Regions from separate parts of the Shewanella septentrionalis genome, predicted to be linked through region 2. Evidence: predicted binding sites of a transcription regulator. Region 2 holds the regulator's gene; each other region holds the start of a gene.
The links. Region 2 encodes MetJ, which represses methionine synthesis genes. Its sites were predicted from a motif close to TAGACGTCTAGACGTCTA; they were not measured.
Positions count from the first base shown of each region.

Region 1: metH (methionine synthase) is a predicted target of MetJ. The motif match lies at 2,577-2,594, and genes of this name have one in related genera.
Region 3: serA (phosphoglycerate dehydrogenase) is a predicted target of MetJ. The motif match lies at 1,592-1,609, and genes of this name have one in related genera.

Region 1 covers NZ_JAMTCC010000007.1:106,604-110,894, forward strand. The annotation lists gene metH (methionine synthase) at 1-2,449, opposite strand, end outside; gene NE536_RS05695 (histidine phosphatase family protein) at 2,804-3,523, shown strand; cobalamin riboswitch at 3,728-3,893, shown strand; gene NE536_RS05700 (ABC transporter ATP-binding protein) at 3,994-4,291, shown strand, end outside.
Region 2 covers NZ_JAMTCC010000038.1:34,402-38,692, reverse strand. The annotation lists gene nrfD (NrfD/PsrC family molybdoenzyme membrane anchor subunit) at 1-809, shown strand, start outside; gene NE536_RS18455 (sulfite exporter TauE/SafE family protein) at 914-1,657, opposite strand; gene metJ (met regulon transcriptional regulator MetJ) at 1,739-2,053, opposite strand; gene metB (cystathionine gamma-synthase) at 2,266-3,429, shown strand; gene NE536_RS18440 (bifunctional aspartate kinase/homoserine dehydrogenase II) at 3,441-4,291, shown strand, end outside.
Region 3 covers NZ_JAMTCC010000033.1:26,359-30,649, forward strand. The annotation lists gene NE536_RS17260 (helix-turn-helix transcriptional regulator) at 1-539, opposite strand, end outside; gene NE536_RS17265 (DUF2238 domain-containing protein) at 935-1,543, opposite strand; gene serA (phosphoglycerate dehydrogenase) at 1,698-2,927, shown strand; gene ygfZ (tRNA-modifying protein YgfZ) at 3,104-4,066, shown strand; gene NE536_RS17280 (response regulator) at 4,155-4,291, opposite strand, start outside.

The DNA.
Region 1 (4,291 bases), on a different contig from region 2:
CGATGATATCGATATTGTGTTCTTTCACGGCGTCGAGAATTCGCTCCACCGACACCATCACACCTAAATCGAATACCTCAAAACCGTTACAGGCGAGCACCACGCCGACGATATTTTTGCCGATATCGTGCACGTCTCCTTTTACTGTCACCATCAAAATCTTGCCGTTAGATTGGCCTTCGACCTTTTCCTGCTCGATATAGGGGTTTAAGTAAGCCACGGCTTTTTTCATCACCCGCGCCGATTTCACCACCTGTGGCAGGAACATCTTACCCGAGCCGAACAAGTCACCGACCACGTTCATGCCGTCCATCAAGGCGCCTTCAATCACATCCAGCGGACGTTTCGCTTCTTGGCGAGCGGCTTCGGTATCTTCATCAATAAATTCGGTAATGCCTTTGACGAGCGCATGGGATAAGCGTTGGCTTACTGGCCAGCTGCGCCATTCTAAATCTTCTTTCTTACCGACCTGTGCGCCATCACCGCGGAATTTCTCCGCGATTTCAAGTAACTGCTCGGTATTGCTCGAGCCTTCAACTGGGCAGGGCAAGTTAAGCACTACGTTTTCGACCCGCACTTTAAGCTCGGGATCGATATCGTCGTAAATGGCTAACTGACCCGCGTTGACAATGCCCATGTCCATGCCGACTTTGATGGCGTGGTACAGGAACACCGCGTGAATTGCCTCGCGCACTGGGTTGTTACCGCGGAACGAGAACGACACGTTCGACACACCGCCCGAAATCATCGCGTGGGGCAGGGTGGCTTTAATCGCTTTAATGGCATCAATAAAATCGACGGCATAGTTGTCGTGTTCATCGATACCCGTGGCGATAGCGAAAATGTTCGGGTCGAAGATGATGTCTTCGGGCGGAAAGCCGACCTTATCGACCAGCACCCGATAGGCGCGGGTACAGATTTCGATTTTACGCGCCTTAGTGTCGGCCTGACCTTGCTCGTCGAATGCCATGATAATGGCCGCCGCGCCGTAGCGTTTCACTAAGGTGGCTTGCTCGATAAACTTGGCTTCGCCTTCTTTAAGGGAAATCGAGTTAACTATGCCCTTGCCTTGAATACATTTGAGGCCAGCTTCGATCACTTCCCATTTAGAGGAGTCGATCATAATCGGCACGCGGCTGATGTCGGGCTCAGAGGCAATTAAGTTTAAAAACTTGTGCATGATCTCGGCGCCATCGAGCATGCCTTCGTCCATGTTGATGTCGATGATTTGCGCGCCGCTTTCAACCTGCTCGCGGGCGACATCGAGCGCTTGCTCAAACTTGCCTTCTTTGATCAATTTTAAAAACTTAGCCGAGCCAGTGACGTTGGTGCGCTCTCCCACGTTAACGAACAGGGATTGGGCATCGATAGTCAGTGGTTCCAAACCTGCCAAGCGGCAAGCGACTGGAATGTCCGGCAAAATACGTGGATCGTGACGGCTCACTGCTTCGCGGATCACGCGGATATGTTCAGGCGTACTACCACAACAACCACCGATAATATTGAGCATGCCTTCGCGCGCCCAATCTTCGATCACATTCGCCATGTCTTCTGGGGTTTCATCGTAACCGCCAAACTCGTTCGGCAGTCCCGCATTCGGATGCGCCGACACATAACACTCACTGATGCGGGATAATTCTTCCACATAGGGGCGTAATTCTTTTGGCCCAAGTGCACAGTTAAGACCGATAGATAAGGGCTTGATATGGCGAAGGGAATTGTAAAAGGCTTCGGTCGTTTGGCCAGTCAGTGTGCGGCCAGAGGCATCGGTAATGGTGCCCGAAATCATGATAGGCAGTCTGTCTTTAGAATGCTGACCGAATAAGTCATCGAATACCGATTCAATCGCAAACAGCGCGGCTTTGGCGTTTAAGGTATCGAATATGGTCTCGACCATAATGATATCCGCGCCGCCCTCAATCAGCGCCTTAGTGGACTCTCGGTAAGCGCTGACTAACTCATCGAAGCTGACGTTACGATAGCCTGGGTCGTTCACATCAGGGCTAATCGAACACGTACGGTTAGTGGGGCCTAACACACCGGCGACGTAGCGCGGAATGCCTGTGGCAGCAAACACTTCATCACAGGCTTCACGGGCGAGGCGGGCGCCGGCTAAGTTAATTTCGGCGGACAGCGACTGCATGTCGTAGTCGGCCATGGCGATAGTCGTAGCATTAAAGGTGTTGGTTTCAATGATGTCGGCACCGGCGTTTAAGTAGTCGGTGTGAATCTGTTTGATGATGTGGGGTTGCGACAACACCAATAAATCGTTGTTGCCTTTGACGTCAGTGTGCCAATCTTTAAAGCGTTCGCCGCGATAGTCCTCTTCTTCCAGTTTGTAGCCTTGGATCATAGTGCCCATGGCACCGTCTAAGATTAGAATGCGCTCAGCAAGCTGTTTACGAATGTCTGCCAATATCTGGCCGGCTTTGGTAGAGGGTATCGTCATAAATAATTACCTTAAATACAGCTAAGTTAAGTCCAAGCATCGACCCTTGTTATGCAAAGTGCATTTTATTCTGGTCTATCGACATTTGTTTTTGGATACTTGTTTTTATAAAATGCTTTTGGACATTTAAACGTATAGACGTCCATAATACGCGACTTATGATTGTCAGGGCAAGGTCAAAATTGACTGACGATAATTGAGTCCCAGCGCCACTTTATCCCCAGTTTAACGGTTTTTTTGCAGGGCTAGTTGTATTGTTAGTCGTTGGACTAGGGCGTAATTGAGTATATAGGGCGACGGGTCTAATGTGGGCTTTCAACAAAATTTGCCATGAGTGATAGACATAGGAATACGATGAAACAAGTTCGATTGTTATTGTTGCGTCACGGCGAGTGCGAAGGCGGCGCCATTTTACGCGGCCGTGTGGATGTGCCTTTAAGCGAAAAGGGCTGGCAGCAAATGTCGGCAGCGGTTGAGTCACAGGCCAGCGTGTGTAGCGCGATTTATAGCTCGACCTCACGCCGCTGCGCCGAATTTGCCCAAGCCTTTGCCGCCGAGCTGCATTCGACGGCGGCGCTGGTATCTGAGTCAAGGCCATTGCAGGCGCAGCTTTTATCGGGTTTACAGGAAATTGATTTTGGCGATTGGGACGGTCGTCGGCTCGATGAACTGTATCAACAAGCGGGCGAACATCTAGCGGCCTATTGGCAAAACCCTTGGCAAACACCGCCGCCCAATGGGGAAACTATGGCTAGTTTCGAGTCGCGGGTGAATGGGACGATTGACCAGATACTCGCCGCCGAGTTTGAACGGTTGATTCTCGACTCAGATAACGCCGAGCAGACTGTGGGCGCTAGCGTGGCTGCGGGCGAACTGGCTGCCAAAGTATGGGTGGTGACCCACGGCGGGGTGATCCGTCACTTAATGGCGCGCGCCCTTGGGGTTGAGCGGGCGGTGGGCTTTTACAGTCAACTCGATTTACCTGTGGCGGCCGTGGTGAGCATTACTGTGCTGCAGGATGAGCACGGCGTTTGTTACTGGCGTTTAGATTGGCCGAGCGGACGCTGCGAGTGATCCGCGTTGCCCTAAGGTAAAGATTTTTCTTGTCTTACCAGCGTGATTGTCGATTGCCAATTAAGGCAAATATAGGATAATGCTTTTTCCTGACGTTACCCGATGCACACGGCCTTGCAAGGCTGGTGGCAGTGTATCGGATGACGTCACAGAAATAGGTGTTGGGAGTTTTGAGTGGTGCGAGTGTGTTCTGTGGCAGTTATGGCCGAGACACGCTGCAAAGGCTTGAAATCAATCTCAACATAATAGGGAATCGGGGAGCTGCTCGTCAGTCAGCCCGAACTGTGCCCGCAACTGTGAGTGACTTTTTATATTGTTTTCAATACAAAAAGTGACGAGTCAGGAGACCTGCCTATTTCTGTTATCGCTGCGTGCAGCCTTAGTTCTCGAGCGGGTGACTCGAGGGAGCCGATGACAATGTGCACAACCTTTTTGAATTCAGGTTTGGACTCGCTAGGAGCACCACGTTGGTGAAACTCTCTGCCATCCAAACGAGCCATGCTTTGAATAACAGCGACACTCGCCCATCAGCGAGCCAGACGGTCGCGCTCGATGTCAGCCAGTTAAGCTGGTGTATCGATGGCAAAACCATTCTTTCCAATATTAACTTTGCACTGCCAACCGGGCAGATGCTGGGTTTGATTGGGCCTAACGGCGCGGGTAAGTCTAGCTTGCTACGCTGTTTGTATCGGTTTGTTCGCCCGACTCAGGGCAAAATTACCCTGTTTGATCAAGATATTGAGCGTTTATCGCCCAAGGCGTTTGCCT
Region 2 (4,291 bases):
TCAGCGCGGGAGCTGAAAGCAGCATTCTTAAGGCGGCAGCCATTATTGGGCCTGTAGCAATTAGCTTAGGTCTAGCTTGTTTAGTGTTTGACTTAACCAAACCATTCCACTTTTGGTTGATCTTAATTCACTATAACTTCCAGTCTGTTATGGCAATCGGGGTGCTGGCGCTGCTGGCGTATTCTCCCTTGGCCTTTGCATACGCCATTATTGTGCTGCGGGATGACTTACCAAAATGGGGTTTGGGTTTCCTAACACCTATCGCTAAGTTACTTATGCCATTTCGAAAGCTGATTGAAGTATTGTTGTTTGTCCTCGCCATTGGCGTAGGGGCTTACACTGGCTTCTTAATTTCGGCGATGAATGCCTATCCTATGCTCAACACTGCGGTACTGCCTGCGCTGTTTTTAGTGTCGGGTTTGTCGGCGGGCGCTGCGGCAAATGCGGTACTGGCGTTGCTGATGTTTAAGACGGACAGCCACGACAAAACTTTAGTGAAGATGCACGGTTTAGAATTGCCTGTGATGGCGATTGAAATCCTGTTCCTGTTCATGTTGTTCTGCGCCTTGTACTTCAAGGGCGGCGCGGCGGCTGCGGCCTTAGCGTCGTTAACCTCTGGGCTATGGGCAAGCGTGTTCTGGATAGGCGTCGTCGGTATAGGTTTTGGTATTCCATTGCTGTTCATGTTGCTACCAGCCGCGACTCGCCATACTAAGGGCGCAATGATCATGGTTGCCTGCGCGAGCTTAACCGGCGTACTCGCTCTAAGACACTTTATTGTGTACGCAGGGCAAAGCTATTTAAGCTGAGTGTAAGCTGGCTTTAGATATTGATAGATAAAGAAAAGCACTGACAATGTCAGTGCTTTTTATTGTTTGAATCTTCAGATGATTTGCCAATACAAGCAGGACGCTTATTGGGGCAATAACTCGATAACCGATTTCACCGTTAGCACTAAGGCGCTGATACTGCACAGGACTAACGTCGCCATTTTAGTTTTATCTTTATCGACACTGCCCACCAATCGCCCCGCGACTAAATACCCTAAAAGCACAGAAGGCAGCAACATTAACGACAGCCACAGGTGCTTCAATTCTAATAAGCCAGTGATCGCCAGAATGACCATAGCTATGGTGGAACTAAAAATGAAGAAGGCCGACAGGGCGGCGCGAAACTGCGAAGCGTCTTTGCCTGACAATAGAATCGCCATCGGCGGGCCACCAATCGCGGCGATATTGCCGAAGATCCCTGAAACCACACCCGCACCGAAGAGGGTTTTCTTATTCACTGGCAGGCTGAATTTATACAGGCTGAGGATCACTGCGACAGTCACAATGGCGGCGATGGATAACCCGAGTATGGGCTGAGGCGCAAACAGCAACAGGCTCGCGCCGATAAAACCGCCGGGCACGCGACCTAGGAGCGCATATTGCAAGCCATTGAATTCTAAATGACCACGTTCCCGGAATAAGGTCAGTAGCGAGATGGTAAATCCCATGGCAATAACGGGACCCGGTACGAGCTGCGGATCGACGATATACAGCAAAGGGCTGGCGACAACCGCTAGGCCAAACCCAATCAGGCTCTGGGTTAAGGCGCCAAGAAATACAATCAGCGAGGCCAAGGCAAGAGTCTGTGGATCTATCATAGAAAACATAGGATTCCATATAAACAAAAAGGGATCGTTAACGATCCCTATTGATGAGCACTGTGATGTAACTTTGCCAGCGACAAGTCGCTATTCCATGTCTTCCCACTCGATCCCCATCTCGTCCATCAGCAACTTGGCTTCGGCGGGAATGCTGTCTGGGCTATCTTTTGACAGATCTTCATCGTTAGGCAATGGCTGGCCAGTGTAGGCGTGCAAAAATGCCTCACACAACAGCTCGCTGTTGGTGGCGTGACGCAAATTATTGACCTGACGACGAGTTCGTTCGTCCGTAAGGACCTTAAGCACTTTGAGCGGAATAGACACAGTAATTTTTTTTACTTGTTCATTCTTCTTGCCATGTTCAGCATAGGGGCTGATGTATTCCCCATTCCATTCAGTCATTGACTCACCTGTTATAACGCTAAATTCGGGGCAGATTTTAAACCCTTACAAACAACAGTCAAATTATTGCTACTATTTCTTTGTGATTGCAAACAGATTTCTTTATGTTTAGACGTCTAAACGTCTTCACGCCTATTGACGATGGCGTTGGGCTTAGGTACATTTAGACGTCCAGACATCTCTATCAGTCTACCGAATTTAGGAGTCCACCCATGGCAGAGCGTCAATTAGCCACACTGGCAGTGCGTCAGGGTATCGAAAGCGATACTCAATATGGTGCAGTTGTGCCACCGATTTATTTGTCGACTAATTACGCCTTCGATGGTCATAAAAATCCCCGCGAATTCGATTACAGTCGTTCAGGCAACCCAACGCGCTGCATTTTAGGCGAAGCATTAGCGCAATTAGAAAAGGGCGCCACTGGTATAGTGACCTGCACTGGCATGGCGGCCATCACCTTAGTGACCACTTTGCTCGGCCCCGATGACCTATTGGTCGTGCCCCACGATTGTTACGGCGGCTCCTACCGTTTATTTACCAACTTGGCGAAGAAAGGCCAGTTTAAGCTGATTGTGGTTGACCAAACCGACAGCCAAGCGTTAGCCGCCGCCATTGCGCAGAATCCTAAGATGGTGTGGCTCGAAACCCCATCGAACCCGTTATTGCGTGTGGTGGATATCGAAGCTATTGCTAAGGCGAGCCATGGGGTCGGCGCGCTGGTGGTGGTCGATAACACCTTTTTATCGCCGATATTGCAACAACCCCTATTGTTAGGCGCGGATATCGTTATCCACTCCACCACTAAATATATCAATGGTCACAGCGATGTGGTCGGCGGCGCAGTGGTCGCTAAAGACGCGCAAATCGGTGAAAGCTTACATTGGTGGTCGAACACTCTAGGCTTAACGGGGTCAGCCTTCGACAGTTATCTGACCCTGCGCGGCCTGCGTACCTTAGCGGTGCGTATTCGCGAGCATCAAACCAATGCCCAGCGTATTATTGAGGTATTAACGCAAAGCCCTGTGGTGAGCAAAGTCTATTACCCCGGTCTTGCGGATCACCCAGGTCACGCCATTGCGGCCAAGCAACAACAGGGCTTTGGCGCTATGCTGAGCTTTGAGCTCAAAGGCGGCGAGGCCGAAGTGGTGGCCTTTTTAGGTGCACTCAGCTTATTTAGCGTGGCGGAAAGTTTAGGTGGCGTCGAAAGTTTAGTGGCCGTGCCTGCCACTATGACCCACAGAGCCATGGAGCCGCAAGCGCGCTTCGAGGCTGGTATTAAGGACACCCTATTGCGTCTATCGGTGGGTATTGAAGATGCCGCCGATTTAGTTGCAGATATTCAAGCAGGATTAGCCGCCGTTGCGGCTTGTCAGTAGAGGAATAATAGATGGCACGTTGTCACTTACATAAATTTGGTGGCTCCAGTTTAGCGGATGCCGATTGTTATCGTCGAGTTGCCCATATCCTGTTAACCCACGGTCATAGTGATGATCTCGTTGTGGTCTCTGCGGCGGGTAAAAGCACGAATTTCCTGTATAAATTATTAGCGCTGCGTGATGCGGGTCAGCTATGGCAAGAAGAGTTACAAGTGCTGATCAGCTACCAACAGGGGTTGATTGAGCAGTTGTTGTCGAATGAACAAGCTCGCGATCTGCGTGAGCGTTTGGCCACAGATAAAGCGCAACTCATCAGCTTGTTGTCCTTAGATGAGCGCAATGAATACCAAATCAACCATGTGGTGAGCTTTGGCGAACGTTGGTCGGCACGTTTAATGGCGGCGCTACTGCGCGAATCTGGCGTGGCGGCAAGCCATGTGGATGCCTGTTCAATTTTAGTGGCCGATGAAGCCGCCGTGCCGCAAATTCGGGTGCAAGAATCCCGCGCTAAAGTACAAGCGCTATTGGCCGCCCACCCAAATGAACGCTTAGTGATCACAGGCTTTATCTGCGCTAACGAGCGCGGCGATACTTTATTACTTGGTCGTAATGGTTCCGATTTTAGCGCTAGCTTGATTGCCAGCCTTGCCGATATTGAGCGCGTGACCATTTGGACCGATGTGGAAGGGGTGTTCAATGCCGACCCTAATAAGATCAACGATGCTAAATTACTAAAAAGCATGTCTCTTGCCGAAGCTGACCGCTTAGCGCGTTTAGGCTCGCCAGTATTGCATTCGCGTACTTTGCAGCCGCTGTTTAATACCGAAGTGAGTTTAGCGGTGCGCTCAAGTTATGCATCCCA
Region 3 (4,291 bases), on a different contig from region 2:
AATCTGTGGGCGATTTCTTTATTCCTCGCGCCACTCGACACAAATTGAATGATAGTGCGCTCACGGGAAGTTAGCATCTGCAGCATAGCCACAGTATCGGAGGGCATCTCATTGTTGCCATCGAGTTTTTGTACTACACGACGGAACATCTTACTCAGTAGTGTTCTGTCGTACCACAGCTCCTCTGCCACCATTTTACGTAAACCTGTTAACATCAAATCCATACGTTGATCGGCAAATAAAATGCCTCGAATGCCAAGTAACATAGCTGACTCTTGATCTAAAGAGTCTCGCTCGACTTGATACAGCGCCACGGGGAAGTGTGATACTAAGCGCGAAGCCAGTAAAGGGATCCCCTTGTTATCGAGTGCAGAGCCTTTTTGGGTGATCAGATAAAAACTTCGACGACTCTTATCTAAATCTAATTCCGCCGCATGCTTAACGATACGAGTTTTCAAGCCTATGGATTCAGCGAGTAACGCTAAATGACATGGTGCCGCCATTTGATGTAAAAAAACTAATTCATTAATTGTGCTCAATGACTCTCCTCCCTGAAAAGTATTTCTATTAGCAAAATGGTATGTTTGACCAGCCTCTTTAGTTAGATTTTTAAACATTCCATTAACCTAGTTGATTCTGACTAGTTAAAGACTGAAAAACATCACCCAAATGTACTATTCCCTTTTAAATCCTAGTAAGTTCGACTAACTGACGGAAGATAATTGGAATAACAGCATAAAACTCCATTAGGTTTAACCGACTCACGAAATCTAGTACTTTCAAACTATGAAGACACCCATCGAAAGTTGCAACACAAAAATAACACCCAGGCAATAAGAAAGTGTGACAGCTAAATGCCATCACACTCATGTTAGAAGCTTTATGGAAGGATGAACTTATGACTCAAGCTGAAACAATCAGCAACTCACGGCCACTAGCGTCTGAGTTTAAGTGCTGCTATTTGCTTATCTTGAAAACGAGACAATAAAACGAGTGCGACAATTGCGCCAATTAATGCCATTAACATATCTGATTGAGTGTCCCACACATAGCCTTGGGTACCCAAAAAGGCTTCAGCGCCTTCACCTGTTGCCACGGCAACCCACCATTCAATGAGTTCATAAAACGCCGAAAACGCGAGCACAAAACACGTGACTAAAAACGCACACCAAGCACCGGGTTTGACCGCTTGATTACGCAGCAGAATTTCACGCGCTAACATGGCAGGGATAAAACCTTGTGCAAAGTGACCTAACTTGTCGTAATTATTACGTTCTGAGCCCATCCAATGGGCAATCGTGTCGAATAATGGCACTTCAGCATAGGTGTAATGCGCGCCGATAAACAGCACACAGCAATGGGCTAACACTAAAACATACACCAGCGGCGTCAATGGGAAGCGTTTGCGGGTAAAAAATAGCAGTGGCACAGCCACTAATGCGGGAGCCGCTTCGAGCCACCAAGTGAAAGGATCTGCGGGATTTATCGCCGACCAAACGAGCACTAAGAGGTAAATAGCACACCACGCGATTTTGTTATTCAATGTTTCTTCCTCTTATGCGATATTGTTCTTAATTTAGAATATTAACTTTAGCCATCTAGCCCTCCACACTGAGTAAAAAAAGTGCTATTTTGGTGGGTGAAGGTTGTCAGCATATCATAAGAAACATTTCTATTAATTAGAGGGTACCCATATCATGGCGAAACATTCGCTGGACAAGGATAAGATCAAGATCCTGCTGTTGGAAGGCGTCCACCAATCTGCAGTCGATGTACTTGAGCGTGCGGGATACACCAACATCGAATACCACAAAGCCTCATTAGGCGATGAAGCATTAATTGAATCCATCAAAGATGCACATTTCGTGGGACTTCGTTCACGTACCCAATTAACTGCCGAGGTGCTGAAACGTGCCGAGAAGTTGATCGCGATCGGTTGCTTCTGTATCGGAACCAACCAAGTTGATCTTGCCACCGCCGAATCCCTTGGTATCCCAGTATTTAACGCACCATTCTCCAACACGCGCAGTGTTGCCGAACTCGTGATTGGCGAAATCATTATGCTGATGCGCGGTATCCCTGAGCGTAACGCCATCGCCCACCGTGGTGGCTGGATGAAAACCGCCGCTGGCAGCTACGAAGTGCGCGGTAAAACCTTAGGCGTAATCGGTTACGGTCATATCGGTACTCAGCTTGGTATTCTGGCTGAGACGCTGGGCATGCGCGTGGTGTTCTTCGATATCGAAGACAAACTGCCGCTAGGCAATGCACAGCAAATTCATTCAATGGAACAGTTACTGGCGCAAGCTGACGTAGTGAGTTTACACGTACCAGAAACCCCACAAACCAAAGACATGATAGGCGCAGCTGAATTTGCGGCGATGAAAAAGGGCAGCATCTTTATCAACGCTTCACGCGGTACTGTGGTTGATATCGAGGCCTTAACAGTCGCACTCAAAGAGCGCCACCTTGCGGGCGCGGCGATTGATGTGTTCCCAGTTGAGCCGCAATCGAATGACGATGAATTTATCAGCCCACTTCGAGGTCTTGATAACGTATTGCTGACACCGCATGTGGGTGGTAGTACTGCTGAAGCCCAAGAAAACATTGGTATCGAAGTCGCTGGCAAGCTCGCTAAATACTCAGACAATGGATCGACCGTATCTGCAGTTAACTTCCCTGAAGTTTCGCTGCCTATGCATAAAGGCACCTCACGCTTACTGCATATTCACCAAAACCGTCCAGGCGTGCTGATCAAGATCAACCAAGCCTTCTCGGAAAAAGGCATCAACATTGCCGCGCAATATCTGCAAACCACCGCAGAAATTGGTTATGTGGTCATGGAAGTTGATACCCACCAAGCCGAAGAAGCTTTAGTGGAATTGAAGGCCATTGAAGGCACACTGCGTACCCGCGTGCTGTTTTAACTGCGTACCCACGTGCTGTTTAATCGTTAAGCCCAATCGCATTAAGCGTATAGGCTAAAGTACAAAGACTGAGGCGCACATGTCATTCACAGATATGTGCGCCTTATGCTTTTGGGCCTAAAGGAATTCCGTTACAATCTAGCCTCTCACATCGTCTTCATTTTCAGGATCTCGCTATGACTATTTCAGTTTCTACGCCCCATTGGGATCTGGACGCTTCTTTGCCTCCACCCATGCTTGCCAACTTATCTCATATGGGCCTTATCAAAGTGGTTGGAGAACAGGGCCGCAGTTTCATCCATGGCCAAGTGACCACAGACATCAGCTCATTAGCCGAAGACCAATGGCGCTGGGGCGCACATTGCGATCCAAAAGGTAAAATGCTGGCCAGTTTCAGAACCTTTGCTATTCAAGATGCGCTCTTTATGTTGATGCCAAAGGATACTATCGAAGTCGATTTACCCCAGTTACAAAAATATGCCGTGTTTAGCAAAGCCACCTTAAGCAATGCATCCGCTGAGTGGACTCTGCTCGGCGTTGCTGGTGAACAGGCAAGCCAATTCGTGAACAAACATTTTGGTGACATTCAGCAAGAGCTCACACTCATTGAAAAGGGTGCGATTTTAAAAGACGCTGAACGTTTTATTTTAGTATTAACACCAGATGCCGCAGCAGCTTTAGTTGCGCAATCGGAACTGAGTGTATTTGACGCCAGTGCATGGCAAGCGTTAGAGATTGCAGCAGGTTACCCCAACCTTGCCGCCAGCCATGCCAGCCAGTACGTACCGCAGATGTGTAATCTACAAGCGGTTAACGGTATCAGCTTCAATAAGGGCTGTTACATGGGGCAAGAAACCATAGCGCGCATGAAATATCGCGGTGGTAATAAACGCGCCCTGTATATTTTGCGCGGTCACACTAGTCTTCAAATCACCCTAGCATCAGGCCTCGAAATCGCGATGGAAGACAGTTTTCGCCGTGGCGGTCAAATCATTGAGTTTGTACAGCGTGGCAATCAAGTCTTGTTAACCGCCGTACTTCCTAATGACACGCCTAATGATACTCAGCTGCGTTTTGCCGACGATGAACAATCACATTTAACGATCCAAGCCCTGCCCTACTCATTAGATGAAGCGTAATGCTTTGATTTAATATAATTAGTATAAAATATTGAAGCAAAATAAAGGCGCCAATGGCGCCTTTACCTTAGTCAATGCACTTCGAGCATCAATTTTCTAAATAAGTATCTCGAATGGCAATTGCTTCTGGCAGGATTTGCTTGAACTCCTCCACCAACTTAGGATCGAAATGTTTTCCCGCTTGATTTTCAAATAGCTCCATAGTTGCTTCAATCGTCCAAGCCT